Regions from separate parts of the Pseudomonas sp. 13B_2.1_Bac1 genome, predicted to be linked through region 1. Evidence: predicted binding sites of a transcription regulator. Region 1 holds the regulator's gene; each other region holds the start of a gene.

Evidence for each region. Region 1 encodes FliA, which starts transcription of late flagellar genes. Its sites were predicted from a motif close to CTAAAGTTTNNNNNNNNNNNGCCGNTAA; they were not measured.
Region 2: the regulator FliA is predicted to act here: its motif matches at 2,337-2,364, upstream of motA (flagellar motor stator protein MotA).
Region 3: the regulator FliA is predicted to act here: its motif matches at 1,190-1,217, upstream of NTD80_RS23650 (methyl-accepting chemotaxis protein).

The regions. Positions count from the first base shown of each region.
Region 1 is NZ_JANLOH010000114.1:50,520-60,815, forward strand. Features, by position in the region: gene NTD80_RS29810 (chemotaxis response regulator protein-glutamate methylesterase) at 1-90, opposite strand, end outside; gene NTD80_RS29815 (chemotaxis protein CheA) at 138-2,342, opposite strand; gene NTD80_RS29820 (protein phosphatase CheZ) at 2,354-3,142, opposite strand; gene NTD80_RS29825 (chemotaxis response regulator CheY) at 3,161-3,535, opposite strand; gene fliA (RNA polymerase sigma factor FliA) at 3,706-4,446, opposite strand; gene fleN (flagellar synthesis regulator FleN) at 4,443-5,276, opposite strand; gene flhF (flagellar biosynthesis protein FlhF) at 5,383-6,699, opposite strand; gene flhA (flagellar biosynthesis protein FlhA) at 6,712-8,826, opposite strand; gene NTD80_RS29850 (cold shock domain-containing protein) at 9,098-9,298, opposite strand; gene flhB (flagellar biosynthesis protein FlhB) at 9,650-10,296, opposite strand, start outside.
Region 2 is NZ_JANLOH010000036.1:181,223-191,518, forward strand. Features, by position in the region: gene NTD80_RS08175 (rhodanese-like domain-containing protein) at 1-672, opposite strand, end outside; gene NTD80_RS08180 (HDOD domain-containing protein) at 730-2,265, opposite strand; gene motA (flagellar motor stator protein MotA) at 2,433-3,284, shown strand; gene motB (flagellar motor protein MotB) at 3,288-4,310, shown strand; gene rsgA (small ribosomal subunit biogenesis GTPase RsgA) at 4,895-5,926, opposite strand; gene orn (oligoribonuclease) at 6,035-6,577, shown strand; gene NTD80_RS08205 (trimeric intracellular cation channel family protein) at 6,769-7,386, shown strand; gene queG (tRNA epoxyqueuosine(34) reductase QueG) at 7,383-8,447, opposite strand; gene NTD80_RS08215 (NAD(P)H-hydrate dehydratase) at 8,511-9,371, shown strand; gene tsaE (tRNA (adenosine(37)-N6)-threonylcarbamoyltransferase complex ATPase subunit type 1 TsaE) at 9,359-9,829, shown strand; gene NTD80_RS08225 (N-acetylmuramoyl-L-alanine amidase) at 9,833-10,296, shown strand, end outside.
Region 3 is NZ_JANLOH010000095.1:14,028-24,323, forward strand. Features, by position in the region: gene NTD80_RS23640 (LysR family transcriptional regulator) at 1-20, opposite strand, end outside; gene NTD80_RS23645 (aldo/keto reductase) at 138-1,133, shown strand; gene NTD80_RS23650 (methyl-accepting chemotaxis protein) at 1,275-3,269, shown strand; gene NTD80_RS23655 (SRPBCC family protein) at 3,348-3,806, shown strand; gene NTD80_RS23660 (DUF411 domain-containing protein) at 3,918-4,364, shown strand; gene NTD80_RS23665 (YqaA family protein) at 4,368-4,811, shown strand; gene NTD80_RS23670 (alpha/beta fold hydrolase) at 4,857-5,870, shown strand; gene NTD80_RS23675 (D-2-hydroxyacid dehydrogenase family protein) at 5,897-6,850, shown strand; gene glgA (glycogen synthase GlgA) at 7,463-9,016, shown strand; gene treZ (malto-oligosyltrehalose trehalohydrolase) at 9,036-10,296, shown strand, end outside.

The DNA of each region.
Region 1 (10,296 bases):
CACTTGAATCGTTGGATCGGCGGAAAGAATTTCCGAGACGCGGCGGCGGAAGAAACCCGAATCGTCCACCACCAGGACCTTGACTACCATAAACACTCCGTTAGACGGGGCGGGCAAACCGCCCTGCCCCACCAGAATCAAATACGCCGAGCGGCGTAACGCTTGAGCATGCTCGGAACATCCAGAATCAGCGCGATCCGACCGTCACCGGTGATGGTCGCACCCGACATGCCCGGGGTTCCCTGCAGCATTTTGCCCAAAGGCTTGATGACCACTTCTTCCTGGCCCACCAGTTGATCGACCACGAAGCCGATACGCTGGGTGCCCACGGAGAGAATCACCACATGGCCTTCGCGCTGCTCTTCATGCTTGGCCGATGCCACCAGCCAGCGCTTGAGGTAGAACAGTGGCAACGCCTTGTCGCGCACGATCACCACTTCCTGGCCGTCCACCACGTTGGTGCGCGACAGGTCGAGGTGGAAAATTTCGTTGACGTTGACCAGCGGGAAGGCGAACGCCTGGTTGCCCAGCATCACCATCAGGGTCGGCATGATCGCCAGGGTCAACGGCACCTTGATGACGATCTTCGAACCCTGGCCCTTGGTCGAGTAGATGTTGATCGAGCCGTTGAGCTGGCTGATCTTGGTCTTCACCACGTCCATGCCGACGCCACGGCCGGACACGTCGGAAATCTCGGTCTTGGTCGAGAAGCCTGGGGCGAAGATCAGGTTGTAGCACTCGGTGTCGGTCAGGCGGTCGGCGGCGTCCTTATCCATCACGCCGCGCTTGACCGCGATATTGCGCAGGATGGTCGGGTCCATGCCCTTGCCGTCATCGGTGATCGACAGCAGGATGTGGTCACCCTCCTGCTCGGCCGCCAGAATCACTTTGCCGTTGCGCGACTTGCCCGAAGCTTCGCGCTCTTCCGGGGTTTCGACGCCGTGGTCGACGGCGTTGCGCACCAAGTGGACCAGCGGATCGGCCAGGGCCTCGACCAGGTTCTTGTCGAGGTCGGTCTCTTCGCCCACCAGTTCCAGGTTGATCTCTTTCTTGAGCTGGCGTGCCAGGTCGCGAACCAGACGCGGGAAGCGCCCGAAGACTTTCTTGATCGGCTGCATCCGCGTCTTCATCACGGCGGTCTGCAGGTCGGCGGTGACCACGTCGAGGTTCGACACGGCCTTTTGCATGGCTTCATCGCCACTGCTCAGGCCCAGGCGCACGAGGCGGTTACGCACCAGCACCAGTTCGCCGACCATGTTCATGATGTCGTCCAGGCGCGCGGTATCGACCCGCACGGTGGTTTCGGCTTCACTGGCCGGCTTCTCGGCCACGGCAGCGGCCGGCGCGCGAGCAGCAGCCGGGGCGGCGGCAGGTGCCGGGGCCGGTTTGGCAGCAGGTGCAGCGGCCTTGGCCGGCGCCGGTTTTGCCGCCACCGGGGTGGCGGTCGCGGCGGCAGCCGGAGCCACTTCGCTGAACTTGCCCTTGCCGTGCAATTCGTCGAGCAGGGATTCGAACTCGTGGTCGCTGATCAGACCGTCGCCCGCAGGTTCTGCCGCAGCGGCCGGCGCAGTGGCAGTCGCGGCGACTTCCGGCAAGGCGTCGGCCGCGAAGGTACCTTTGCCATGCAGTTGGTCGAGCAGTGCTTCGAATTCGTCATCGGTGATGTCGGTGCTGGTCGACGCGGCAGGCGCATCCGCAGCGGCGGCAGGGGCCACGGCGTCGGCCGCGAACTGGCCTTTGCCGTGCAGCTGGTCGAGCAGGGATTCAAATTCTGCGTCGGTAATGTCTTCGCTGGTCGGCGCTTGTGGCGCGGCTGCAGCAGGCGCTTCAGCCTCGGCTTTCACCGCATTGAGGGAGTTGAGCAACTGCTCGAACTCGCTGTCCGTCACATCCGCTTCAGGCTCTGCCACAGGCGCAGGCTCAGCTTGCGCCACGGGCGCTGCCGAGGTGTCTGCCGGTTCTGCCAGGCGCGCCAGGGCGGCGAGCAGTTCCGGGGTGGCCGCAGTGATCGGGGCACGTTCGCGGACTTCGCTGAACATGCCGTTGACCGCATCCAGTGCTTCGAGAATCACGTCCATCAATTCCGAGTCAACGTGACGCTCACCCTTGCGCAGGATGTCGAACACGTTCTCGGCGATGTGGCAGCACTCCACCAGCTCATGGAGCTGGAGGAAGCCGGCGCCCCCTTTTACAGTGTGAAAACCGCGAAAAATTGCATTGAGCAGGTTCGCATCATCCGGACGGCTTTCCAGCTCGACCAGTTGCTCGGACAGTTGCTCTAAAATTTCGCCGGCCTCTACAAGGAAATCCTGAAGGATTTCTTCATCGGCGCCGAAGCTCATGTGGGTGCTCCTTAGAAGCCTAAACTGGATAACAGGTCATCTACGTCATCCTGACCTGACACAACGTCTTCACGTTTATCGGCATGAATCTGCGGACCTTCACCCTTGGCGAGATGTTTTTGTGGATCTTTTTCCGAGAGGATCGCTTCACGGTCATGTTCGATGCCGGCAAAACGGTCTACCTGGCCGGCCATGAGCACCAGTTTGAGCAGGTTGCTTTCCACTTCGGTGACCAACTGGGTCACACGCTTGATCACCTGGCCGGTGAGGTCCTGGTAATCCTGGGCCAGCAGAATGTCATTGAGGTTGCTGGAAACCGTGCGGTTTTCCTGCTCGCTGCGTGACAAGAATCCGTCGACCCGACGCGCCAGTTCACGAAACTCCTCAGCCCCCACTTCGCGGCGCATGAAGCGGCCCCAATCGTGGCTCAGGGCCTGGGCTTCGGTGGCCATGCCATTGACCAGAGGCGTGGCGTTTTCCACCAGGTCCATGGTGCGGTTGGCCGCCGCTTCAGTCAGCCTGACCACATAGGACAGGCGTTCGGTCGCGTCGGTGATTTGCGAAATTTCTTCGGCCTGGGGCATGTGCGGGTCAATCTGGAAATTGACAATCGCACTGTGCAGCTCGCGTGTGAGCTTGCCCACTTCCTGATACAGGCCGCGGTCACGGGTCTGGTTGAGCTCATGGATTAACTGCACCGCGTCGCCGAACTGGCCTTTTTCAAGGCTGTCGACCAACTGGTGAGCATGCTTTTTCAGGGTCGACTCAAAGTCTCCCTGTGACGTTTCTTTATGCTCCATAGCTCCCCCGCGATGGCATTAGCCGTGGATGCGTTCGAAGATTTTTTCGATCTTCTCTTTCAAGGCCAATGCAGTGAATGGCTTGACCACGTAACCGTTGACCCCGGCTTGGGCGGCTTCGATGATCTGCTCACGCTTGGCTTCGGCGGTCACCATCAGCACGGGAAGGCTGCGCAGTTTTTCGTCGGCGCGCACATGGCGCAGCAAGTCGATACCGGTCATGCCCGGCATGTTCCAGTCCGTTACCAGAAAGTCGATGCTCCCGCTGTTGAGGATCGGAATCGCCGTAATGCCGTCATCCGCCTCGACCGTGTTAGTGAACCCAAGGTCACGCAACAGGTTTTTTATGATCCGCCGCATCGTTGAGAAGTCATCAACGATGAGGATTTTCATGTTCTTGTCCAATTCGACCTCCAAGCAGTCTTAAACGCGCCCAGCACCTGGACGCGCCATTTCAATCAACAGGCATTACACAAAAAGGACTGCCGGGGGCACCACGGGCCGATCCCGCGAGGGTCAATCACCCTCGCGGTGTGGTTTGCAGTGCTCCCCAACACTGCCTGTCAGCGCGCTCGCCACTCTCCCAAACGCCCCCGCAAGCGGGCTGCGCACTGGCTGTGCAACTGGCTGACCCGCGATTCGCTGACCCCCAGGACCTCACCGATTTCCTTGAGGTTCAGCTCTTCGTCGTAGTACAGCGCCAACACCAGTCGCTCACGCTCCGGCAAATTGGCAATCGCGTCCGCCAACGCACCCTGGAAGCGTTCATCCTCCAGGTCGCGCGACGGCTCCAGATGAGCACTCGCGCCGTCCTCGTGCAGCCCTTCGTGTTCGCCGTCCTGCAACAGGTCGTCGAAACTGAACAGGCGGCTGCCCAAGGTATCGTTCAAAATCCCGTAGTAATCGTCGAGACTCAATTGGAGTTCGGCCGCAACTTCGTGATCTTTAGCGTCGCGACCGGTTTTTGCTTCAATTGCGCGAATTGCGTCACTGACCATGCGCGTATTGCGATGCACCGAACGCGGCGCCCAGTCACCTTTACGCACTTCATCGAGCATCGCGCCACGGATGCGGATACCCGCATACGTCTCGAAACTCGCGCCCTTGCTCGCGTCGTATTTGGTCGACACTTCGAGCAGGCCGATCATGCCCGCCTGGATCAGGTCTTCGACCTGGACGCTGGCGGGCAGGCGTGCCAGCAAGTGATAAGCGATGCGCTTGACCAGCGGCGCATAGCGCTCAATCAATTCACCCTGGCTGTCACGTGCCGATTTCTTGTAAAGGTTGTAGCCGCTGGATGTCATAGCACCGGTCCTGCGCTCGTCTGATGCACCAATCGCTCGACGAAAAACTCCAGATGCCCCCGAGGGTTGGCAGGCAACGGCCAGGTATCGACCTTCTGGGCAATAGCCTTGAACGCCAAGGCGCATTTGGAACGAGGGAACGCTTCGTAGACTGCACGCTGCTTTTGCACAGCCTTGCGTACACACTCGTCGTAGGGAACTGCGCCGACGTATTGTAAGGCGACATCGAGGAAGCGATCCGTGACCTTGGTCAACTTGGCGAACAGATTGCGCCCTTCCTGTGGACTCTGGGCCATGTTCGCCAGCACGCGGAAGCGGTTCATGCCGTAGTCACGGTTAAGCAGTTTGATCAGGGCATAGGCGTCGGTGATCGAGGTGGGTTCATCGCAGACCACCAACAGGACTTCCTGCGCAGCGCGCACGAAGCTGACCACGGACTCGCCAATCCCGGCGGCGGTGTCGATCACCAGCACGTCGAGGTTGTCGCCGATATCGCTGAACGCCTGGATCAGGCCGGCATGCTGCGCCGGGCTCAGGTGCACCATGCTCTGGGTGCCGGAGGCGGCCGGCACGATGCGGATACCGCCAGGGCCCTGCAGCAGCACGTCGCGCAGCTCGCAGCGCCCTTCGATCACATCGGCAAGCGTGTGTTTGGGCGTCAGCCCCAGCAGAACGTCGACGTTCGCCAGCCCCAGGTCAGCATCCAGCAGCATGACGCGACGGCCAAGCTCTGCCAGGGCCAGGGACAAATTCACTGACACGTTAGTTTTCCCGACGCCACCTTTGCCGCCGGTCACCGCGATCACCTGTACGGGATGCATGCTGCCCATTTTATTTCTTTACCTTGTCTTGCTTAGACGCAGGCTACATGGCTTGGCCGCGTGAATCGCTTGCAGACCATCGATGTAGGTACATTTCACGGTGTTCATCCTGCCCTCAACCCACCCGCTTTGCCGGGCTGTGATAGAGGTCGGCGAACATATCGGCCATCGCTTCCTCGCTAGGCTCTTCTTGCATTTGCACGCTGACTGCACGGCTGACCAACTGATGACGGCGCGGCAGATGCAGATCATCCGGAATCCGCGGGCCGTCGGTCAGGTAGGCGACCGGCAACTCATGACTGATGGCCAGGCTCAACACCTCGCCCAGGCTCGCGGTTTCGTCGAGCTTGGTGAGGATGCAGCCGGCCAGGCCGCAGCGTTTGTAGCTATGGTACGCAGCGGTAAGAACCTGTTTCTGGCTGGTGGTTGCAAGCACCAGGTAATTTTTCGACTTGATGCCGCGCCCGGCCAGGCTTTCCAGCTGCATGCGCAACGCCGGGTCGCTGGCTTGCAGGCCGGCGGTGTCGATCAACACCACGCGCTTGCGCAGCAGCGGGTCGAGGGCGTTGGCCAGGGATTGGCCCGGGTCGACATGGGTCACCGACACATTGAGGATCCGGCCCAAGGTCTTGAGCTGTTCCTGGGCACCAATACGGTAGCTGTCCATGCTCACCAGCGCGATATTCTGCGCGCCGTACTTGAGCACGTAACGGGCGGCCAGCTTGGCCAGGGTGGTGGTCTTGCCCATGCCGGCAGGGCCGACCATGGCGATCACACCGCCCTCTTCCAGCGGCTCGATTTCCGGGGTGACGATCATCCGCGCCAAGTGGGCCAGCAACATGCGCCAGGCCTGGCGAGGTTCTTCGATTTCAGTGGTCAGGGCCAGCAGGTCGCGCGACAACGGGCCGGACAGGCCGATGCGTTGCAGGCGACGCCACAGGTTGGCCTGTTGCGGCTTGCTGCCTTGCAGCTGGTTCCAGGCGAGGGAGCCGAGTTGCACTTCCAGCAGCTCGCGCAGGCCATTGAGTTCAAAGCGCATCGAGTCGAACACGCGCTGGTCGACTGCGGCGGCCGGGGCCGGCGCTGCAGGACGCGGGGGTTCAACGAAGGTAGGCTCGACCAGCGGCTCGGCAGCGGTCAGCGGCAGGCCGGCGAACAACTGGCGGTTGGTAGTGGCGTCGCTGTCGCCACGCATGCTCAGTTCGGCCTGGGCCGAGACAATGCGCGAGGCCGTCTTGCGCAGCTCGTCTTCGAGTTCCATGTTCGGGACGCGCGGGGCCAGGGCCTGGGGAGTGTAATCCAGGGCAGCCGTCAGCTCGACACCGCCGGCAATACGACGGTTACCGATAATCGCGGCGTCGGCGCCCAGCTCATCACGAACCAGTTTCATGGCCTGACGCATATCGGCGGCGAAAAAACGCTTAACTTGCATAACCCACTACCCTCAGCCGTTGGGCCCTACTGTCGCGACGATAGTCACTTGCTTGTTGTCAGGAATTTCCTGATAAGCCAAAACGTGCAAATTCGGTACTGCCAGGCGCCCAAACCGCGACAACATCGCCCGGACGGGGCCGGCCACCAGCAGGATCACTGGTTGGCCCTGCATTTCCTGGCGCTGCGCGGCATCGATCAACGAACGCTGCAGCTTCTCAGCCATGCTTGGCTCCAGCAGAACGCCCTCTTCCTGGCCTTGTCCTGCCTTCTGAATACTATTGAGCAATATTTGTTCCAACCTTGGTTCCAAGGTGATCACAGGCAGCTCAGAGTCAAGCCCTACAATGCTTTGGACGATTGCGCGCGACAATCCGACGCGCACTGCAGCCACCAGGGCGGCAGTATCTTGACTCTTGGCGGCATTGTTGGCGATAGCCTCGGCAATGCTGCGGATATCGCGTACCGGCACCTGCTCGGCCAGCAACGCCTGCAGGACCTTGAGCAGTTGCGAGAGCGACAGCACGCCCGGCACCAGTTCCTCGGCGAGTTTTGGCGAGGCTTTGCCGAGCAAACCCATCAATTGCTGGACTTCTTCGTGGCCGATCAGCTCATGGGAGTGCTTGTACAGAATCTGGTTGAGGTGGGTGGCGACCACGGTACTCGCGTCCACCACGGTGTACCCCAGGGACTGCGCCTGGCTGCGCTGGCTGATTTCGATCCACACCGCGTCCAGACCAAAAGCCGGATCTTTGGCGGTAATGCCGTTGAGACTGCCGAATACCTGCCCCGGGTTGATCGCCAGTTCGCGATCCGGGTAGATCTCGGCTTCGGCCAGGATCACCCCCATCAGGGTCAGGCGGTAGGCGCTGGGGGCCAGGTCGAGGTTGTCGCGGATATGCACGGTGGGCATCAGGAAGCCCAGGTCCTGCGAGAGCTTTTTGCGCACCCCCTTGATCCGCGCGAGCAATTGGCCACCCTGGTTACGGTCGACCAGCGGGATCAGGCGGTAGCCGACTTCCAGGCCGATCATGTCGATCGGGGTCACGTCGTCCCAGCCCAACTCCTTGGTTTCCTGGGCCCGGGCCGGCGACGGCAGCAGTTCCTGCTGGCGCGCGATTTCCTGCTGGGCCTGGACCTTGACCGCGTTCTGCTTCTTCCAGAACAGGTAGGCACCGCCGGCCGCCATGGCCGCCATGCTCAGGAACGACACGTGGGGCATGCCTGGCACGATGCCCATGATCGCCATGATGCCCGCCGCCACGGCCAGGGCCTTGGGCGAGGCGAACATTTGGCGACTGATCTGCTTGCCCATGTCTTCGGAGCCCGAAGCACGGGTCACCATGATCGCGGCAGCTGTGGATAACAACAGTGATGGCAATTGCGCCACTAAACCGTCACCAATGGTCAGCAAGGCGTAAACCTTGCCGGCATCGCCGAAGGTCATGCCGTGCTGGAAGATCCCGACCGCCATGCCGCCGATCAGGTTGATGAACAGAATCAGCAGGCCGGCGATGGCGTCACCGCGCACGAATTTGCTGGCACCGTCCATGGAGCCGTAGAACTCGGCTTCCTGGGCCACTTCCAGACGGCGCGACTTGGCCTGGTTCTGGTCAATGAGGCCGGCGTTGAGGTCGGCGTCGATGGCCATCTGTTTGCCGGGCATGGCGTCGAGGGTAAAGCGCGCGCTCACCTCGGAAATCCGCCCGGCGCCCTTGGTCACCACCACGAAGTTGATGATCATCAAGATCGCGAAGACCACGATACCCACCACGTAGTTGCCGCCGATCACCACCTCACCGAAGGCCTGGATCACCTTGCCGGCGGCGGCGTGGCCGTCCTGGCCGTGGAGCATTACCACGCGCGTCGACGCCACGTTGAGCGCCAGGCGCAACAGGGTCGCCACCAGCAGGATGGTCGGGAATACCGCAAAATCCAGCGGTCGCAGGGCGTATACGCAGACCAGCAACACCACCACGGACAGGGCAATGTTGAAGGTGAAGAACACGTCCAGCAGGAACGGCGGCATCGGCAACATCATCATTGCCAGCATCACCAGCAACAACAACGGCACACCCAGATTGCCTCGCGAGAGGTCAGTCAGGGTCGTACGGGCCGTGCCGAGCATTTGAGAGCGATCCACCACCGGTATTCCTCGTTTCCTTGAAGCAAACTTTTGACGCCGGGAGGCGTCCTGGAGGCGGTATTGCAAGAAGCCTTCCAACTTTGGTTTCAGGGCGACGATCGTCGAGGGGAACGCGTTTCAAATGCAGGAGCTTGCCTACGGTGGCGGTGTGTCAGCCACCTGAAGGGCCAGGCTGAGCTCAGTCATCGCAGGCAAGCCAGCTCCCACATTATTGGTCGGTGAACACACCGCCAACAGCCAGGCATGCATGCCGCTAGATAAGTTTGATATGGAACGCATACACCCCTTGGGGGCAATGGATCCTCGCGAATTGCACGCGCAAGCCTTTCTTGAGCCAGATGCCAGCTGAGCTGGTGCGATCCACATGCACCGGCTCATCATCGCCATCCAGCGCAATCAGGCCTTTTCCGGTTTTTCGGCTGTAGGATTTGATCGTGCCCATCACCGCTTCCATCACTACGCCCTCTACATCGCTGGATGACCTGTGCACAGTAGGGAGCCATGGAAGCGCGAGAGGACGGCGCTGGCTACTGTCAAAGTTGACAGGTAGACGAGGGTTGCCGACGAGTGGTAGCGGATGCGGCGGGCGGGCTTGTTGTAGCGAACGCACTCACTGTGGCGAGCGGGCTTGCCCCGCGTTGGGCTGCGGAGCAGCCCTGAAACCTGGCGACTCGGTCTGACTGTTAGACCGCGGTGGCTGGATTGGGAGCGCTTCGCACTCCAACGCGGGGCAAGCCCGCTCGCCACAACAAGCCTTATCACCACAAAAAGCCCGCTCCCCACAAAGCGCGCATCAGCCGAGCAGTCAGGAATCGCGGCGCAGCTCCGGCGGGATGGGCAGGTCCTTGAGCGGATCGGGCCGCTTGCCCTTGCCCGCGCGGTACTGGCGAATCTGATAGACATACGCCAACACCTGGGCCACGGCCAGGTACAGCCCGGCGGGGATTTCCTGGTCGAGGTCGGTGGAGTAGAAGATCGATCGCGCCAGCTCCGGCGATTCCAGCAGCAGGATGTCGTTGGCCACGGCGATTTCGCGGATTTTAAGCGCGGTGAAGTCGCTGCCCTTGGCCAGCAGCATCGGCGCGCCGCCCTTCTCCGGGTCGTATTTGAGGGCCACGGCGTAGTGCGTCGGGTTGGTGATGACCACGTCGGCGTCGGGCACCGAGGCCATCATCTTGCGCTGCGACATTTCCCGCTGCAGCTGGCGAATGCGCTGCTTGACCTCGGGGCGACCTTCTTGGTCCTTGTGCTCGTCGCGCACTTCCTGCTTGGTCATCAGCAGTTTCTTGTGGCTTTCCCACAGCTGGATCGGCGCATCCACCGCCGCGATGATGATCAACCCGGCCGCCATCCACAGCGCACTCCAGCCGACCACCTGCACACTGTGAATGATCGCCGACTCCAGCGGTTCGTGGGCGATGCGCAGCAAATCGTCGATATCCGACGACAACA
Region 2 (10,296 bases), on a different contig from region 1:
TTTATCTCTGGTCAGCCCGAGGTCTTCGAGGATCTGCGGCATGTCGCGGCGGATACGCAGGTTGCGCGCCTTGTCCATGCCGGCCGTCCATTCGAAATTCACCGCGCCGGGGATGTGCCCGCCTTTGGCCGCGAGCACTTTTTCACCAGAGTACTCCAGCGGGCCGCGCGCATCCCAGATCCCCAGGTCGGCCGCACCGAGGCGGCTTTGCAGGTATTCGCGGGTGGCGGTGGGGCCCTCGTGCAGCGTGAGGCTGACCGGGCCGCCGACCGGTGGCGGGACCTCGGTCGACAGCGGGTGTTGTCCCGCCAGCCACGCCAGCAGGCCGCCGTCCAGATAGTGGTATTTCTGATGGCCGATCACGTCGAGCATCCAGATAAAGCGTCCGGCCCAACCGCCGCCTTCGTCGTCATAGACCACGTAGGTGGCGTCCGGGGTGTGGCCCAGTTCGCCGAAGAGTTTTTCCAGGTCGGCCTTGTGGGGCAGCAGGCCGGGCGCCGGCGGCTGGCCCAGTTGGGTGCGCTTGGGGTCAACGAAATGCGCGCCGGGGATGTGCCCTTCGGCGTGGCGGGCGGCACTGGTGAGGTCCACCAGAATCAGCTGTTCGGCATTCAGTCGACCGAGCAGGTCGCTGGACTCGATCACCAGCGGCAAGCCAGAGAAGTCAGGCATGTGAGGTCTCCTGGGCACAAATGTTGGCGATAAAAGAAGGCGATTGTAGCGCAAGCATCAGGCGCTGCGGTTGGTAAAGCTGTGCAGCGCTTTCTCGATGCATTGGGCGGTTTTGCCGAAGGCCTGCACGGTGGTTTCCGAGAACGGCCCGCCGCCCTGGTCGGCGACCATCAGCATCACGACCTTGCCGTTGCAGCTCAGGGAGCGCAGCAGCAGGTGCTCGCCGGTGAACAGGCGTCGCAGGATCGGCGGCAGCAGCGCCGAGAATTGCGCGTGGTTGTCAGGCGTGAGGCGCACCTGCGCGGACTTTTCCAGCAAGCGCTGCAGCAGCGTGCTGTGGACCACATCCAGGCTCAGGTTGGCGGCGTCCTTGGGCAGGCCGTCGACCTGGTGTACACGCAAGGTGCTCTGGGCGCGGTCGGTCATCAGCAGCATGACCCGCTGCATGCCGCTGGCCGACAGGGCCTCCTTGGCGCAGGTGGTCAGGTGCATGGCGTTAGCGAAGCGGCTCGGCTCCACCAGCAATTCGGTGCAGCGTTTGCGCCACACCGCCAGGGCCTCGGCGGTGGGCGGCGGGGCAGGCAGCAGGCCGCGGTGGATCTTCTGCACATGCCATGGCCAGATCAGCGACAGCGCCGGGTGCCAGAGGTCCGGCATCAAGGTGGTGCGCGCACTGGTGACGGCTTGCTGGTGCACCTGTTGCTGCACATCGCCCAAAGGCTGTTGCAGGTACAGCGCGGTCAGGTATTGCCAGCGCTGGGTGTGCGGACAGGTCCAGGACTCCTGGGCCGACATCGCCAGGCCGTTGGCCAGCAATACCGTGTTGGCCGGCTGATTCAGCCAGCGCCGCAGGTTGGGGTCGGCATCCAGCAATTGCTGGTGGCGCAACGGGTCATCTTCGCGGGCGATATGCAGCGCCTTGACCAGCAGGCGTTGTTCGTTCCGCAGCAGCGTATAGCCTTGAGATACCCAGATCGGCAGGTGCCACGTTTCGGTCAGGCCGAGGCACAGGTCCAGCAGGCGCACGCCGAACAATTCCTGCTCGACTGCACGCGCCGATTGGCCTTTGTGGATAACCCGCAGTTCCCACTCTTCGAGGAGCTTGGGGTAGGCCACCGCCATCGGCCACAGTGGCGACAGGAATAGCAGGCTGCCCCAGTGAATGTCTTGCCACAACCGCGCCAGGCGGCTGCCGAACATGCCGTTGGCTTGCTGCGAGGCATGCTGGCTGACCAGCAGCAATTGGCGCAAGGCCACCGGAATCTCTTGGGCGGGGACCGAGGGCAGGCGTGCCAGCAACTCTTCGGCGCGCTTGAGGCCCAGGCGATTGAGCGCCACTTCAAGGTTTTCCGCCGGTGCCGTCATGCTGCCATGCGTGTGGCTATTGGCCTCGCGCATCACGCTGAGCACGAGGGCCGGGCTGTTCTGCATCAGTTCGGCAATATCTCGCAACGAACTGCGGCTATCGCGGATGGCTTTGCACACGCGTTCGTGGCTGGCCTGGGGAACAGGCAGCAGCACGTCGTCCAGGCGCTTGATCCAAGCAGCGAGGGAGTTGGGTTTTGCAGTTGGGACTGTCGTTTCATTAGCCATGATTGGGGCGCGATCATCACTTGCGGTCAACACGCCCGGAACGGGCCGAACTGGCTTTTCGCCTTAACGGGCTATAGTCTGGCGCAGTTTTGCCGATAAGTAGAACAAGAGTTTTTCAGTTCCTCCAAATATGTCCATGAACCTGACGGCGCAAGTACTCATCTCCTATGGCTAAAATTATCGGCATCATCGTCGTCATCGCAAGTGTGCTCGGCGGGTACGTCCTCTCCCACGGTAAAATTGCCGCGCTGATCCAGCCTTTCGAAGTGCTGATTATCGGCGGTGCAGCGTTTGGCGCCTTCCTGCAGGCCAACCCCGGCTATATGACGCTGCACGTGATCAAGAAGTCGCTGGGCATGTTCGGCTCGCGCTTCACCCACTCTTTCTATCTGGACGTGCTGGGCCTGGTCTACGAGATCCTCAACAAGAGCCGCCGCGAAGGCATGATGGCCATCGAAGCCGACATCGAAGACGCTGCGGCCAGCCCGATTTTCGCCAAGTACCCGGCCGTGCTCAAAGACGAGCGCATGACCGCCTACATCTGCGATTACCTGCGCATCATGTCCTCCGGCAACATGGCACCCCACGAGCTGGAAGGCCTGTTCGACATGGAGCTGTTCAGCCTCAAGGAAGAGCTGGAGCATCCGTCCCACGCCGTGACCGGCATCGCCGACGGCATGCCCGGTTTCGGTATTGTCGCGGCGGTACTCGGTATCGTGGTGACCATGGCGTCCCTCGGCGAAGGCGACCAGAAGGCCATCGGCATGCACGTGGGTGCGGCCCTGGTCGGTACCTTCTTCGGTATTCTCGCGGCCTACGGTTTCTTCGGCCCGCTGGCTACCTCCCTGGCCCACGATGCCAAGGAAGAGGTGAACCTCTACGAAGCGATCAAGGCGTGCCTGGTGGCTTCGGCGTCGGGCATGCCGCCATCGTTGGCGGTGGAGTTCGGTCGCAAGGTGCTGTACCCGAAACATCGCCCAAGTTTCGCCGAGCTGGAACAAGCGGTTCGCGGTCGCTAAGCCATGGAAAACAACCAGCCGATAATCATCAAGCGCGTCAAGCGCTTCGCTGCGGGGCACCATGGCGGCGCCTGGAAAATCGCCTTCGCCGACTTCGCGACGGCGATGATGGCGTTCTTCCTGGTGCTGTGGCTGATGTCCACCGCCACGCCCGAACAGAAGATCGCCATCGCCGGCTACTTCAAGGACCCCATTGGTTTCTCGGAAAGCGGTACGCCCTTCGTGATCGACCTGGGCGGTTCGCCGCAGTTGGCGCCGGAGCGCACCATCAACCCGGAAATCAAGACCGAATCGCCTCAGGAAAAAATCCCGATCGAGCGCGATACCGTCGAGGCCATGGCTGAGCAAGTCGAGCAGGAGCGCCTTGAGCTGTTGCTGCAAGAACTGCAGACCAAGGTCGAGGAAAACCCGCAGCTGCTCAAATTCAAGGATCAGATTTCGTTCGAGATCACGCCGGACGGTTTGCGCATCCAGATCACCGACGCGGCCAATCGGCCGATGTTCGACTCGGGCAGCGCGCGGTTGAAGCCGTACTTTGAAGACATCCTGCTGGCGATGGCCGACACCATCAAGGCGGTACCGAACAAGATCAGCATCAGCGGTCATACCGACGCCAAGCCGTACGCGGGCCAGGGTGACTTCGGCAACTGGGAACTCTCGGCCAACCGTGCCAACGCGGCGCGGCGCGCCCTGGTCGCCGGCAGCTATCCGGACCCGCAAGTGGCGCGCGTCGTGGGGTTTGCCTCCTCGCAGCTGTTTGATCCCAAGGACCCGTTCAACCCGATCAATCGCCGCATCGACATCGTCGTGCTGACCAAGAAGGCCCAGCGTGCTATCGAAGGCGACCAGCACGCCGCGCCACCGGTTCCGACCCCAGGCGACGGTGCGCCCGGCGAAGTGCCGGCCGACCCGAGCGCCATCCCGCCCGGCCAGGAGCCATTGCCGGCGCATGAGCTGCGCCAGAAGTTGAACCTGTTCGATGATGGCGGGGTGAAGGATCCTACGGCGCCTGCAACGGGCTCATAAGCTGCAAGCAGCCCACCTCAACAATGAAAACGCCCCGGTTGATCGGGGCGTTTTTCATTTCTCATCAAAGAGGCAGATAGGCTTTGACTCCACTGATAACACCTCGCATGTCGTTGGTGTCCAGCCGGGGCGCGAAATATTCTCGACCTTTTGCCCGAGTCTTTCTGTGGAGCTTATCCAGGCGCTCGAAGCTGATGGCGTAAATCATGTCGCACTTCACCCACAGCTCTTTGTAGCATTTCAGGGGCAACGAAGCCTCGTGTGAAATCGCAAAGAAGAACGTCGCCTTGTTTGGGGTGATATAAATGCCCCACAAAAAGCAAAGCCGCCCGAAGGCGGCTTCATTCGACGCGCAGTGGAGCTTGCTTCGCCCCTTCTGCGCCGCTGGATCAACCCCGAAAAGGATCCAGACTCCTGTCAGCTTGCGCTGGTGACGGAGCGATCATGGGTATCAGGAATTTCGAATTCAAGCTGGCTTGCATCGATTGGCCACCCAGTTGCACGGATTCTTGATGCCAGCACCCTTTAAATCAATGGGCCAGGGTGCTTGGTGTTGCCATTTATAGGTATCAAGAAATGGCCCCTCAATAACTGCTCTCGGGCAGGCTCGCAATAATCGACCGATAGCTGTTCATTCGTTGCTGCTGCACACGCCCATCTTCCAGGGCCTTGAGCAGGGCGCAACCCGGCTCGCGGTCGTGCTTGCAATCGCGGAAGCGGCAAGTGCCGATCAGGTCGTTGAATTCAATAAAGCCCGCTTCCACATCGCTGCGGCTGACGTGGCCGAGGCCGAATTCACGGATGCCGGGGGAGTCGATCAGTTCGCCGCCGCCGGGGAAGTGGAACAATCGCGCGGTGGTGGTGGTGTGGGTGCCTTGGCCGGAAAGCTCCGACAGTGGGCCGACGCGGGTGTCGACTTCCGGCAGCAGGCTGTTGACCAGCGACGATTTGCCCACGCCCGACTGGCCGACGAACACGCTGATGCGGCCGTCCAGCTGCTGTTGCAGCTGTTCCATGCCATTGCCGTGATGCGCCGACACTTCCAGCACCGGATAACCCAGGGTGCGGTAGACCGCCAGCAGCGCATTGAGCGCAGGCGCGTTCTGCTCGTCGATCAGGTCGAACTTGTTCAACAGCAACAGCGGGCGAATGCCGGCGTGTTCGGCGGCGACCAGATAACGGTCGATCAGGTTGGCATGGGGCTCGGGCAGCGGCGCGAACACGATGACGATCATGTCGACGTTGGCCGCCACCGGCTTGAGCTGGCCACGGCTGTCAGGGCGACGTAGCTCGGTGGTACGCGGCAACTGGGCGACGATCACGCCGATGCCCTGGTTGCCGGCACGCCACACGACCTGGTCGCCGGTCACCAGCGCAGGCAGGTTGGCGCGCAAGTGGCAACGGAACACCTGGCCGGCGAGTTCGCCTTCCAGCGCCTCGACTTCGACCTGCACGCCAAAGTGCGCGATCACCAGGCCTGTCTGTTCGGGGCCCAGGTCGCCGCCCTCGAGCGCTTCCACGGCGGAGGATTCACGTTTGGCGGCGCGGGCGGCGCGTTCGCCTTGAATCTTTTCGATGCGCCAGTTTTGGCGACGATTGAGCTGGCGTTTGGCCATTGGTGTTCCGTGTCGATAATGCAAAGGTTGGGTAAAACGGTCGCGAGTCTAGCACGCCCCTGCCTGCTAAACTGCGCAGCTACGCCAAGGTGCCAAGAGAATCAAGCCATGCAAAACCCACAGAACCTGATTTGGATCGATCTGGAAATGACCGGTCTGAACCCCGACACCGACGTCATCATCGAGATGGCCACCATTGTCACCGACAGCAACCTCAACACCTTGGCCGAGGGTCCGGTGATCGCCATCCACCACAGCGATGCCGTGCTCGCCACCATGGATGAATGGAACACCCGCACCCACGGCAACTCCGGCCTGACCCAGCGCGTGCGCGACAGCCGCATCAGCATGGCCGAGGCCGAGGCCGAAACCATCGCCTTCCTGGAAAAATGGGTGCCCAAGGGCAAGTCGCCGATCTGCGGTAACAGCATCTGCCAGGATCGTCGCTTCCTGTATACCCACATGAAGGCGCTGGAAAGCTACTTCCACTACCGCAACCTGGACGTGTCGACCCTGAAAGAGTTGGCCGCACGCTGGGCGCCGGAAGTCAAAGACAGCTTCCACAAAGGCAGCACGCACCTGGCGCTGGACGATATCCGCGAGTCGATCGCCGAGCTGCAGCATTACCGCAAGCACTTCATCAAGGCCTGAATCTGTGGCGCCTGGCCCGGCGCCTTCGCGAGCAAGCCCGCTCCCACATTCGACTGCATTCCAAAGGTGGAACTCGGTTAAATGTGGGAGCGGGCTTGCTCGCGAAGGGCGCGACGCGGTCTTTCGCCACGCGCCCTCTTTTGGTGCCATCAGCAAATGATTAGACTGCCGGCCTCTCTGCAAGGATCGCCATCATGCTGCTGATGCTCTACCTCATCGCCATCACCGCTGAAGCCATGACCGGTGCGCTGTCTGCCGGTCGGCGCGGCATGGACTGGTTTGGCGTGGTGTTGATCGCATGCGTGACGGCGTTGGGCGGCGGCTCGGTGCGCGATGTGCTGCTCGGCCACTACCCGCTGACCTGGGTCAAGCATCCCGAATACCTGGTGCTGACCTCCGTCGCCGCACTGGTGACGATCTTTATCGCGCCGCTGATGCGCCACCTGCGCTCGCTGTTCCTGGCGCTGGATGCCGTCGGCCTGGTGGCCTTTACCCTGATTGGCTGCATGACCGCCCTGGAAATGGGCCACGGCATGCTAGTGGCGTCGGTCAGCGGGGTGATCACCGGCGTGTTCGGCGGCATCCTGCGGGATATCTTCTGCAACGACATCCCGCTGATCTTCCGCCGGGAGCTGTACGCCAGCGTGTCGTTCCTCGCCGCCTGGTTCTACATGCTCTGCCTCTACCTGGAGCTGCCGAGCGAGCAGGCGATTCTGCTGACCCTGTTCAGCGGCTTTCTATTGCGCCTGCTGGCGATCCGTTTTCATTGGGAAATGCCCAAGTTCGTCTACAACGACGACGTGCACTAGCGCTCGGCGTGCTGCTTGAGCGCCCATTCCACGTGTTCGCGCACCAGGTCCGAGGGGTAGTCACGGCGCGCCTTCAGGGCTTCCAGTACCGGAATGCTCGACGGTGCGTTGCCCAGGCCGACGGCCAGGTTGCGCAGCCAGCGTTCGTAACCGGCGCGGCGTAGCGGCGAGCCTTCGGTGCTGCTGAGGAATTTATCTTCATCCCACATAAACAGCTCGGCCAGCTCGGCGTTGTCCAGGTTGTGCCGTGGCTTGAAATCACTTTCGGCGGTGGAGCGGGCGAAACGATTCCATGGGCAAACGATCTGACAGTCATCGCAGCCGAATACCCGGTTGCCGATCAGCGGGCGCAGGTCCTCAGGGATCGCGCTCTTGAGTTCGATGGTCAGGTAGGAAATGCACCGCCGGGCGTCCAGCACATAGGGCCCGACGAAGGCATTGGTGGGGCAGATGTCCAGGCACGCCGTGCAGCGCCCGCAGTGTTCGGTGCTGTGCGGCGGGTCCACGGGGAGCGGCAGATCGACAAACAGTTCGCTCAGGAAGAAATAGCTGCCGGCCTTGCGGTTGAGTACCAGGGTGTTCTTACCGATCCAGCCGAGGCCGGCCTTCTCGGCGATGGCTTTTTCCAGCACCGGCGCGCTGTCGACAAAAGCGCGAAAGCCGAACGGGCCGATCTGCGCCTGAATGCGGTCGGCCAGTTGCTGCACGCGTTTGCGGATCAGCTTGTGGTAGTCGCGGCCCAGGGCGTAGCGCGAGATGTAGGCTTTTTCCGGCTTGGCCAACAGTTGCGCCATCTGGGTGTCGCCGGGCAGGTAATCCATGCGCAGCGACACCACGCGCAAGGTGCCGGGCACCAGTTCATCGGGGTGGGAGCGTTTGCTGCCATGGGCGGCCATGTACTCCATCTCGCCGTGATAGCCCGCGTCGAGCCAGCGTTGCAGGTGCTGCTCATGCTCGGCCAGGTCCAGGCCGCTGATGCCGACTTGTTGAAAGCCCAGCTCGCGGCCCCAGTCTTTGATCGATTGGGCGAGGGCGGGCAGATCGGAGGTAATAGCAGGCATGAGACACGGGAAACCACGGGTTAGATGGGTATAATTCTGCCAGACATCGGAGCTTGAAGACGCATGCCGCAGACAAAACACGAAATAACCGACGTTCAGCCGCTGTTGCACGGCCAATTGCCGCAACTGGCTGCACGTTCCCCTGACGCCCATAAAGGCCAGTTCGGTCACCTGCTGATGATCGGTGGCGACCGCGGTTTTGGCGGCGCTGCCTTGCTGAGCGCCGAAAGTGCCCTGCGCAGCGGCGCGGGCATGGTGTCCCTGGCGACTCGCCTGGAGCACGTGCCCGCCGCACTGGCCCGCTTGCCGGAAGTCATGACCGTCGGCGTCAGTTCGGCCAACCAATTGATGGGCTTGCTGGAAAAAATCTCGGTGATCGTCATTGGGCCGGGGCTGGGCGAAGGGTCCTGGGGCAAAAGCCTGTTGTCAGTCGCGGCGAATGCCCGGCTGCCGCAGGTCTGGGACGCCGATGCGCTCAATCAGCTGGCCACCGGCAGCGTCAGCCTGCCGGTCAACTGCGTGATCACTCCACACCCTGGCGAAGCGGCCCGCTTGATGGGGATTTCGACAGCCGAGGTTCAGGCCGATCGTCTTAAGGTGGCGCGCGCGTTGAGCCAGAAATTCAATGCAGTGGCTATCCTCAAGGGGGCTGGCAGTTTGATCGCCAGTCCGGACGGGCGTGTGTCGCGCTGCGATCAAGGTCACCCGGCCATGGCGACGGCGGGCCTGGGGGATGTGCTCGCCGGCCTGGTCGGCGCTCTGCTGGCCCAAGGCATGCCGGCTTATGAAGCCAGCTGCCTGGCCGTGTGGCTGCACGCCACGGCGGGGGATCGCCAGGGCACCTTTGGTCGGGGGCTGGCTGCCAGTGACCTGATCCCTGCCATTCGTCAATTGCTGGAGGAACAGTCGCCGTGTCTGAAGTAATCCTTTTCCTGGCCGATGAAGAGGCCATGGTTGCTTTCGGTCAGCGCATAGCCCAGGTCACGGCCGGGGCCGGGTTGATCTTTCTCGAAGGCGACCTGGGGGCGGGCAAGACTACCTTGTCGCGTGGGATTATTCGTGGCCTGGGCCACACGGGCGCGGTCAAGAGCCCGACATTCACCCTGGTCGAGCCTTACGAGATCGGCGCGATTCGCGCGTTCCACTTCGATCTCTATCGCCTGGTGGACCCCGAAGAGCTGGAGTACATGGGTATCCGTGATTACTTCGATGAAGATGCGTTGTGCCTGATCGAGTGGCCAGATAAAGGCACAGGCTTTTTGCCAAAGCCGGACCTGACCATTACCATTACGCCGCATGAGCATGGACGTCAGCTGAAGTTGTTGCCCCAGAGCGCGCGCGGCCAGTCGTGGTGCGCCGCTTTGGCATTGGAATTCAAATAATTGATGGGGTTAGGTATGCGCTTTCGCGCGTTGGTTAGTGTCGTAGGGGTGTTGCTTGCGGCAATGACTGTCAATGCTCTGGCGGCTTCACAGGTGAAAAGTGTGCGCCTGTGGCGAGCGCCGGATAACACGCGACTGGTGTTCGACCTGTCTGGCCCGGTCCAGCACAGTGTCTTTACCCTGACGTCGCCTGATCGCCTGGTGATCGATATCAACGGAGCGACCCTGGCCGCGCCGCTGAAAGTCTCCACCGCCAATACCCCGATTACCGCCATGCGCTCGGCTCAACGCACGCCGACCGACCTGCGCGTGGTCATCGACCTGAAAAAAGTCGTGACGCCTAAGAGTTTCTCCCTGGCCCCGAATGCCCAGTACGGCAACCGACTGGTGGTCGACCTGTTCGACAACGCCGCCGATGCTGCGCCTCCACCGGCGCCGACGCCAAGCGTGGCCACGGTGCCGGCGGT
Region 3 (10,296 bases), on a different contig from region 1:
ATCGCATTAAAACGGTCCACGGGCCGGCTCCTGGGTGATTATTTAGAAATTACGAATAGTGATAGTGCTTTTAGCCGGTTTATCAAGGTTTTGTCGAGGATGACAATGCAGCCCTTCCCCACCCTGGAGCTGCACCCATGCACACTCGTCAACTCGGTAAAAACGGCCCGCACGTCTCCGCCATCGGCCTCGGCTGCATGGGCATGACGGATTTCTACACCACCGGCAGTGATACGCAGGAGGCCGTCGCCACGTTGCATCGCGCGCTGGAACTGGGGATCAACTTCCTCGATACCGCCGACATCTACGGCCCGCACACCAATGAGGCACTGATCGGCAAAGCCATCGCCGGCAAGCGCGACCAGGTGTTCCTGGCGAGCAAGTTCGGCATCGTGCGTGACCCGGCGAATCCGGCATTGCGCGGGGTTAATGGCCGGCCCGAATACATTCGCAATGCTATCGACGGCACCCTGCAACGGCTGGGCATCGACACCCTGGATTTGTACTACCAGCACCGTATCGACCCCTACGTCGCCATCGAAGAAACCGTCGGCGCCATGGCCGATCTGGTCACACAGGGCAAGGTGCGTTACCTGGGGCTGAGCGAAGCGTCCGCCGCCACACTGGAGCGCGCTCATCGTGTGCACCCCATCAGTGCCCTGCAAAGCGAGTATTCACTGTGGAGCCGCGATCAGGAACTCAACGGCTGCCTGGCTGCCTGCCAACGCCTGGGCATCGCCTTTGTGCCGTACAGTCCACTGGGCCGCGGGTTTCTCACCGGCGCGCTGAAAAGCCCGGATGATTTCGCTGCCGATGATTACCGCCGTTTCAGCCCGCGCTTCCAGGGCGACAACTTTGCGAAAAACCTGCTGCTGGTCCAACAGGTCCAGGCACTCGCTGCCGAAAAAGGCGTAACGGCCGGGCAACTGGCACTGGCGTGGGTGTTGGCACAGGGCGAGTTCATCCTGCCGATCCCCGGCACCAAGCAGCGCAAGTACCTGGAAGAAAACGTCGCCGCCGTCTCGCTGACCCTCAGCACCCGCGAGCTGACCGCGCTGGAGGCGATCTTCCCGGCCGATGCCACCGCCGGCCTGCGTTATCCCGAGGCGGTAATGGCGATGCTGGATATCTGACGCCTGACAGTGGAGCGCCCGAAAAGGGCGCCCCCTTTTTTCTTGTACGATCGTACCTAAAGGTCGTCCCTGCCAAGCCGATAGCCCTACGAAGCTCCAAAAAGCCGCGTCGACAATAAACGCTTCGTAAGGACGAATCCCATGCCCCCACTGCGCTCCATCCAAACTCGCTACACCCTGTTTCTGGTGCTGTTCGTCCTGGTGTTATTGGTCTTGACGGTCGTGGGTATCGGCCAGTTGGTTGCGCCGAAGCTGCAGTACACCGAAGAACAGGTGGTGCTCAACCGCATCAGTGAAGTGGCCGAGCAGATCCAGGGCGAACTGAACAAGGTCCAGGCCCAGCAACGCAGCATCACCCAGACCATTGTGCTGCTCGACAGCGATGCCATCGACAAGGTCCTGCCCGGCCTGGTGGACCAGTACGGCGAGCTGAAAGTCTTCGGCGGCGGCATCTGGCCGCTGCCCAACCAGCGCACGCCGGGGCGCAACAAGCACAGCACGTTCTGGCACCGCGATGCGTCGGGCAAGCTCGTAGTGAACACGTTCTGGAACAGCGACCCTGCCCCCAATTACTACGACCAGAGCTGGTACAAGGGCGGCCTCGCCGCGCCGCGTGGCCAATGTGCCTGGGCTGCCGCCTACAAGGACGACGCCAGCCAGGAGCCGCGCACCAACTGCGCCATGGCGATCCAGCGGGACGGTGCGGCGTATGGCGTCGCCACCATTGACGTGACCCTGGGCTTTTTCAACGCACTGGTGGCCAGCAAGGAAAAAGACATCGGCGGGCAGATGCTGATCGTCGAAGGCGACGGCAAGATCATCAGCAACAGCACGCGCCTCAGTGGCCCGGTGGTGTTGAAGAACATCAGCGAACTCACCGGCACCTCGGCATTTGCCGCCCAGGTCAGCAAAGCCCTGGCCCACCGTGACCAGGCCTTGCAGCGCAGCGAGTTCGACAACCAGGGCGTGGCCAGCACGTTCTATATGCGCCCCATCGAAGGCACGCCGTGGTTCCTGGCGACCGCCCTGCCCACCTCGTTGATCACCGCCCAGCGCGACGACGTGCTCGGCAGCCTGGCCCTGGTGCAAATCCCCATGGTGCTGCTGTTGGTGCTGCTGGCGGCCTATGCGATCCGCCAACTGGTGCAACGCATGAACACGCTGAAAGCCAATATTGACGCATTGTCCGCCGGTGACGCCGACCTGACGCGACGCATCACCATCCGCGCTGAAGACGAACTGGGCGCCATCGGCCACTCGGTCAACCGCTTTATCGTGTACCTGCAAAACATGATCGGCGAGGTCACGCAGGCCACCGGCGCCATGTCGTCGGGCCTTGAACAACTGCAGAAAACCTCGGCGCACACCAACCAGATCCTGGTGCGCCACGCCTCGGAGACCGACCAGACCGTCACCGCCATCACCGAGATGAGTTCCACCGCCGACACAGTTGCGCAGAACGCCGCAGAAACCGCCTCGTTCACTCAACGCGCCAACGAACACGCCGACCGTTCCCGCGTGGTGGTCGGCGAAGCCTCCAGCAGTGTCAGCGCCCTGATCGGCGAAGTGGCCAGCGCCACCCACACCGTGGAGAACATGCGCCAGGACGCCGCGCGCATCACCGAAACCCTGGGCGTAATCGGCGCGATTGCGGGCCAGACCAACCTGCTGGCGCTCAACGCCGCAATCGAAGCGGCACGGGCCGGCGAACAAGGCCGGGGGTTTGCCGTGGTCGCCGACGAAGTCCGAGCACTGGCCGCGCGCACCCAGGCCAGCACCTCGCAGATCAACGAAATGCTCGCGCGTTTGACTACCGGGGTGAGTTCGTCGGTGGCGGCCATGGAAAACACCCAGGCCAGTTGCCAATCGGCGGCGGATGCCACCGCGCGGGTCAACACCGGCCTGGACGAGATGGCAGGCTCGGTCAGCCATATCAACAACCTCAGCACGCAGATCGCCACGGCCGCCGAGCAGCAAAGCGCGGTGACCGAGGAGATCAACCGCAGCATGGTGCAGATCCGACATATGGTCGAGGAACTGGTGGAGAGCGGCCATGCCACGCAAACCAATACGCAGACGCTGCTGGACGCCAATGGGCGCGTGATTGCCTTGATGGGGCGTTTCAAGGTGAGCTGATAAATGGCCTGGATACTCCCGTGCAATGCGCGGGAGTCGGACTATTCTGACAGTTCACAGCCACACAGGAGGTGTGCCATGCGCGCTGCAGAGCAGTCAGTCCGCTTGGAGCGGATCAGTCAGGAACGCTTTATCGAGGCCCCCATCGATGCCGTCTACGACTATGTGACCCAGCCGGATCGCTGGCACGAATGGCACCCCACATCCCTGAGTGCTGACACCGGCACCACCGGTTCACTCCCCGTCGGCACGCGCTTTACCGAAATGATCGACCTCTTGGGCGTGCGCGTGCCCATGAGTTACCGCGTACAGATCGCCCGCCGCCCCGGCGAGTTCAAGACCGTGTTTACCTCCCTCGCCGTCGATGGCTCCATTCACTACTTCCTGCAGCCGTTTCGCGGCGGCACGCTGTTCAAGCGCGTGCTCACCTATGAGACCGAATTGCAGCTGGCCACCCTGCATGAGCGCATGATCGAGTTGTCCGCGATTGCCCTGGACCAACTCAAGCATCGGCTGGAAAACCCGCCCTTCGTATAATTTTGAAACATTACCGCGAAGGTTGCTCGCCGGTGGGCGCTGGCTTGCCTGCGATGACGTCGTCATGATCGCCGCCATCCCAATCGCCACTTCCTGCTTGCGAGCCTCCTGATGAAAACCACTCTGCGCCTGGCCCTGCTGTCGGCCCTGTTCACCACCACCCTGGCCCAGGCCGCCGACCTGATCCCCATCGACGTACACCGCGACGCCAACTGCGGTTGCTGCAAGAAGTGGATCAGCCACCTGGAAAGCAACGGCTTCAAGGTCAATGACCATGTCGAAGCCAATATGAGTGACGTCAAGCAACGTCTTGGCGTGGCGCCGCGCCTGGGCTCGTGCCACACCGCCGTGATCGACGGCAAGTTTGTCGAAGGCCATGTGCCCGCCGAGCAGGTCCTGGCGCTGCGCAAGCGCAACGACCTGCTGGGAATCGCCGCACCGGGCATGCCCATGGGTTCGCCGGGCATGGAAGTCGAAGGTCGCAGCGAGGCGTATCAGGTCATCGGCCTGACCCGCGACGGCCAGGATGTGGTGGTGGCCGAGTACCCGGCACACTGACCGATGCTTGCCGGTTACCTGGGGCTGTTTCTCGCCGCGTTTGGCGCCGCGACCCTGCTGCCCCTGCAATCCGAAGCCGTGCTGGTAGGCCTGCTGCTCAGCGGGCATTACAGCCTGTGGTGGCTGCTGGTGATCGCGACACTGGGCAATGTGCTGGGGTCGGTGGTGAACTGGCTGCTCGGGCGCGGGGTGGAGCGCTTCAAGCACTGGCGCTGGTTTCCGGTCAGCGACCCGCAACTGTCCAAAGCCCGGCACCATTACCAGCGTTGGGGGCACTGGACACTGCTGCTCAGTTGGGTACCGATCATCGGTGACCCGCTGACGCTGGTCGCCGGGGTGATGCGCGAGCCGTTGTGGCGTTTCCTGCTGCTGGTGACCCTGGCCAAGGGCGTGCGTTACGGGGTGCTGGCAGCCCTGACCTTGCAGTGGGTGTTAATCCCCACTTAATCGCCTCCCAACAGCATCCGAGACATCTTGTCTGGAGCCCCGCCCATGCCTCTGATCCGCACCTTTTGCCTTGCCGGCCTGCTCACCGCCAGTGTCACCCCGGTGTTCGCAGCCACTGAAGGCCCCGCCTACGGGCCTGAACTGCAAGGCTTTGCGTACCCCTATCCCCTTGAGCACTTCAACTTCCAGTCCCAGGGCAAGTCCCTGCAGATGGGCTACATGGACATCCCCGCCACCGGCAAGGCCAACGGGCGCAGCGTGGTGCTGATGCACGGCAAGAACTTCTGCGGCGCTACCTGGGAAGGCTCGATCAAGGCCTTGAGCGAGGCCGGTTACCGGGTGATCGCGCCCGACCAGATCGGCTTCTGCACCTCCAGCAAGCCTGATCACTATCAGTACAGCTTCCAGCAACTGGCGCAAAACACCCATCAACTCCTGGAAAAGCTCGGCATTCACCAGGCGACCATTATCGGCCACTCCACCGGTGGCATGCTCGCCACTCGCTACGCCCTGCTCTATCCGGCCCAGACCGAGCAGCTTGGGCTGGTGAACCCGATTGGCCTGGAAGACTGGAAAGCCCTCGGCGTGCCCTACAGCAGCGTCGACCAGTGGTACCAGCGCGAGCTTAAACTCAGCGCCGAAGGCATTCGCAAGTACGAACTCAACACCTACTATGTAGGGCGCTGGAAGCCCGAATACGACCGCTGGGTGGATATGCTCGCCGGCCTCAACAAAGGCCCGGGCCATACCCAGGTGGCATGGAACTCGGCATTGATTTACGACATGATCTTCACCCAGCCGGTTTACTACGAGTTCAAGGACCTGCAGATGCCGACCCTGCTGTGGATCGGCACCGCGGACAACACCGCGATCGGCAAGGATCTGGCGCCGCCGGAGGTGAAGGCCAAGCTCGGCAATTACGCGGTACTCGGCAAGCAGGTGGCCAAGCTGATCCCGCGTTCCACCCTGGTGGAATTCCCGGGCCTGGGCCATGCACCGCAAATGGAAGAACCGGCACAGTTCAATAAAGCATTGTTGCAGGGCTTGAACGCCCTTTAATCCAACCTTTTTCGAGGCACGCGTGAATGTCGGTACAGATCGCAGTCATTGATGATTGGCAGAAAGTAGCCAGGGGCGTGGTGGACTGGTCGGTGCTGGAGTCGGTAGGCCAGGTGCATTTCCTGCATGACTACCCGGCGGACACCGCCACCCTGATCGAGCGGCTGCAGGGGTTCGAGGTGATTTGCGTGATGCGCGAGCGCACCACTTTCGACAAGGCCCTGCTGCAGGGCTTGCCCCAACTCAAACTGCTGGTGACCGGCGGCATGCGCAACGCGGCCATCGACATCCCGGCGGCCAAGGCGTTGGGCATCCAGGTGTGTGGCACCGACAGCTACAAGCAGGCCGCGCCGGAACTGACCTGGGCACTGATCATGGCCTCCACGCGCAACCTGGTGGCCGAAGCCAACTCGCTGAGAGCGGGCGGCTGGCAGGTGGGACTGGGCGGCGACCTGTATGGCAAGACCCTGGGGATCCTGGGGCTGGGCAGCATCGGCCAGAAAGTCGCGCAGTTCGCCCAGGTGTTCGGCATGCGCGTGATTGCCTGGAGTGAAAACCTCACGCCGGAACGCGCAGCCGCCTCGGGCGTGACGTGGGTCAGCAAGCGCGAGTTGTTTGAACAGGCCGACATTCTCACCATTCACCTGGTGCTCAGCGACCGCACCCGCGGCCTGGTGGATGCCGAGGCGCTGGGTTGGATGAAACCCAGCGCACGCCTGGTGAACACCGCGCGCGGTCCGATTGTGGATGAGCAGGCACTGGTGCGGGCCCTGCAAAACGGCCAACTGGCCGGCGCCGCGCTGGATGTGTTCAGCGAAGAACCGCTGCCCGCCGACCATCCGTTTCGCCAACTGGACAATGTGCTGGCCACACCGCACGTGGGGTATGTCAGCGAGCAGAACTACCGGCAGTTCTACCAGCAGATGATCGAGGACATCCAGGCCTGGGCCAATCAGGCCCCCCTCCGACTGCTCAACTGAAAGGGGGAGCAGCAATTCTCCCCTATCAAGCACACTTGATCAGGGAGCCGTCCCCCCCTTAGCAAGCACACTTCATGAGGGAACCCCTCCCCCTTAGCAAGCCGCTCCCCTGTGGTGAGCAGGCTTGCCCTGCGTTGGGCTGCGCAGCAGCCCCAAAACCTGCCCCCCCGCCCAACCTGATGCACCCCACGCACCACATCGGAGCACTTCACCGTCACACCCCCTGCAACCCTACCTCCGCCTACCCCGCCCACCAACCCCACCCCCGTTTTCCCAGCTTTGCATATCGTTACAAGTATTTTGTCCTACAAAAATCCCCCACAAACCCTACAGGCTCTAGGATCTGTCCTAGACTGATGACCGATGGGTCCGTTTCAAAACAAAAACCCCGCGAAAAAATCGAAACTTTCCAACTCTGCCATAGGTCAGGTTTAGGGTAAGGCGCGCACAAGCGGTTCACACCAGATGCCGTCTATCCATTCTTTTTGAGCTAACCGTGCAACTGGCATACGCCTTGCCAGTTTGTCATTGCGCTTGTGCGCCTGGCCGCAGGATGCGGTCAACGGAGCTAGTGGCAGCGGGCCACTAGCCGACCAACACGTGGAGAGAACTATGATCAGTGCCGCTGCAAGTATTCAAGGAGAGCGTGTTAGTCAGCCAGTTGGCGGGTCGACAGCTTTAGTCGACCTCAACACGGTGCGGCCGGTCCCGAGTCATAATCCCAATCGCAAGAAAGTCCTGTTCGTCACCTCCGAATTCGCCGACCTGGTCAAGACCGGCGGCCTGGGCGACGTGTCTGCCGCCCTGCCCCGTGCCATGGCGCACCTGCACGATGTGCGCGTGCTGATCCCCGGCTACCCGCAGGTAATGGAGAGTGACAACCCGATCCATATCATTGGTGAACTGGGCGGCCATGCCGCGCTGCCACCGTGCAAGATCGGGCGCATGGACCTCAAGGACGGCCTGGTTATCTATGTACTGATCTGCCCTGAGCTCTATGAGCGCGAAGGCACGCCCTACGGCGCCAATAACGGCCGAGACTGGCCCGACAACCACATTCGCTTCGCCCGCCTGGGCCTGGCAGCCGCCGACATGGCCGCCAACCTGGCGCAGATCCACTGGTGCCCGGACCTGGTGCACGCCCATGACTGGCCCGCTGGCCTGGCCCCGGCCTATATGCACTGGCGTGGGTCACGCACCCCGACCCTGTTCACCATCCATAACCTGGCCTACCAGGGTGTGGTCAGCCTGGCCTCGACGCCGGAGCTGGGCATTCCACCCCACGCGCTGCAACAGGAAGGCATGGAGTTCTACGGCAAGATGTCGTTCCTCAAGGCCGGCATGGCTTACTCAAGCCATATCACCACCGTGAGCGCGACGTACGCCCAGGAAATCACCACCCCGGAATTCGGCTGCGGACTCGACGGTTTCCTTGCCGCCAAGACCCAGCAAGGCCTGCTCAGTGGCATTCCAAACGGCATTGATGAAAGCTGGGAAACCTCCACCGACACGCACCTGACCCACAACTTCAACATTGGCGACTGGGAAGGCAAGGCGATCAACGCCGGCCATGTGCGCGAATTGTTCGGCCTGCATGACTCCACCGGCCCGCTGTTCGCCGTGGTCTCGCGCCTGGTCTACCAGAAAGGCCTGGACCTGACCGAGGCCGTGTCGAGCTTTATCGTCGAAAACGGCGGCCAGATCGCGATCATCGGTCGCGGCGAGCCCGAAGAAGAGCAAGCCATGCGTGAATTGGCGCTGCGCTTCCCTGGGCAGGTCGGCGTGCGTATCGGCTTCAACGAAACCGACGCCCGCCGCATGTTCGCCGGCAGCGACTTCCTGCTGATGCCTTCACGCTACGAACCCTGCGGCCTGAGCCAGATGTACGCCCAGCGCTTCGGCTCGCTGCCGGTGGCACGCAACACCGGCGGGCTGGCGGACACCATCGAGAATGGCGTCACCGGGTTCCTGTTCAATGAATCCACGGTAGAAAGCTACGAAGAGGCGCTGAGCCGCGCGTTCCGCGTGTTCGCCAACAAGGGCCTGCTCAACGCCATGCGCAGCCGCGCCATGACCCAGCCCTTCAACTGGTGCCAGGCGGTAGAACCCTACGCCGAACTGTATGAACAACTGGTGGCCAAGGCCTTGGGGAAATCGACTAAATAATCAAGGGAGGTCTTCATAGATGCCGTTACGGACTTTGGAAACCTGGCCCCACGGCGCAATCATGCTGGACGCGCAACACACGCGTTTTGCCTTGTGGGCGCCAGACGCGTTTTATGTCAGCGTTGAATTGGAAGACGGCAAATCCATCGCCATGCTGCCGCAGGCAGAGGGATGGTTCGAGACAGAAGTGAAGTGCCCCGCCGGCACCCGCTACCGCTTCAACATCGATGGAGAAATGGATGTACCCGACCCCGCGTCCAGGGCCCAGGCTGCGGACGTGCATGGTTGGAGCGTGGTCGTCGACCCGCTCGCCTACCCGTGGCGTCACAGCCACTGGCAAGGCCGCCCCTGGCACGAAGCGGTGATCTACGAGCTGCACGTGGGTGCGATGGGGGGCTATGCCGAGGTCGAAAAACACCTGCCACGCCTGGCCGAGCTGGGCGTCACCGCCATTGAGTTGATGCCATTGGCGCAATTTCCCGGCGAACGCAACTGGGGCTATGACGGCGTGCTGCCGTATGCGCCCCAGTCCTCCTACGGCACCCCCGAACAGCTCAAGCACTTGGTCGATTGCGCCCACGAGCATGGCCTCGCGGTGATCCTGGATGTCGTCTACAACCACTTCGGTCCCGATGGCAATTACCTGGGCCAGTACGCGGCCGGGTTCTTTCAGGAAGACGTGCACACGCCGTGGGGCGCCGGTATCGATTTCGACCGCCGTGAAGTGCGCGATTTCTTCCTCGACAACGCGCTGATGTGGTTGCTGGAATACCGCTTCGACGGCCTGCGCCTGGACGCCGTGCACGCCATCGACAACCCAGGTTTCCTGCAGGAGCTCGCGCAGCGGGTGCGCCAGCAGGTCGACACCGGGCGGCATGTGTGGCTGGTGCTGGAGAACGAACTCAACCAGGCCAGCCTGCTCAAGCAGGATTTCGACGCGCAATGGAATGATGACTTTCATAACGTGTTGCACGTACTGCTGACCGGCGAAACCGATGCGTACTACAGCGACTTTGCCAAGGAACCTACCGCCCAACTGGCGCGTTGCCTGGGCGAGGGTTTTGTCTACCAGGGCCACACCACCCGCCACGGCCATGAGCGCGGTGAACCCAGCGGCGATCTGCCGCCCACCGCCTTTGTAGCCTTCCTGCAGAACCACGACCAGATCGGCAACCGCGCGATGGGCGAGCGCCTGCACCAGCTGTGCCCGCCCCAGGCGCTCAACGCGGCGACCGCCCTGCTGCTGCTGTCACCGATGATCCCGCTGATGTTCATGGGCG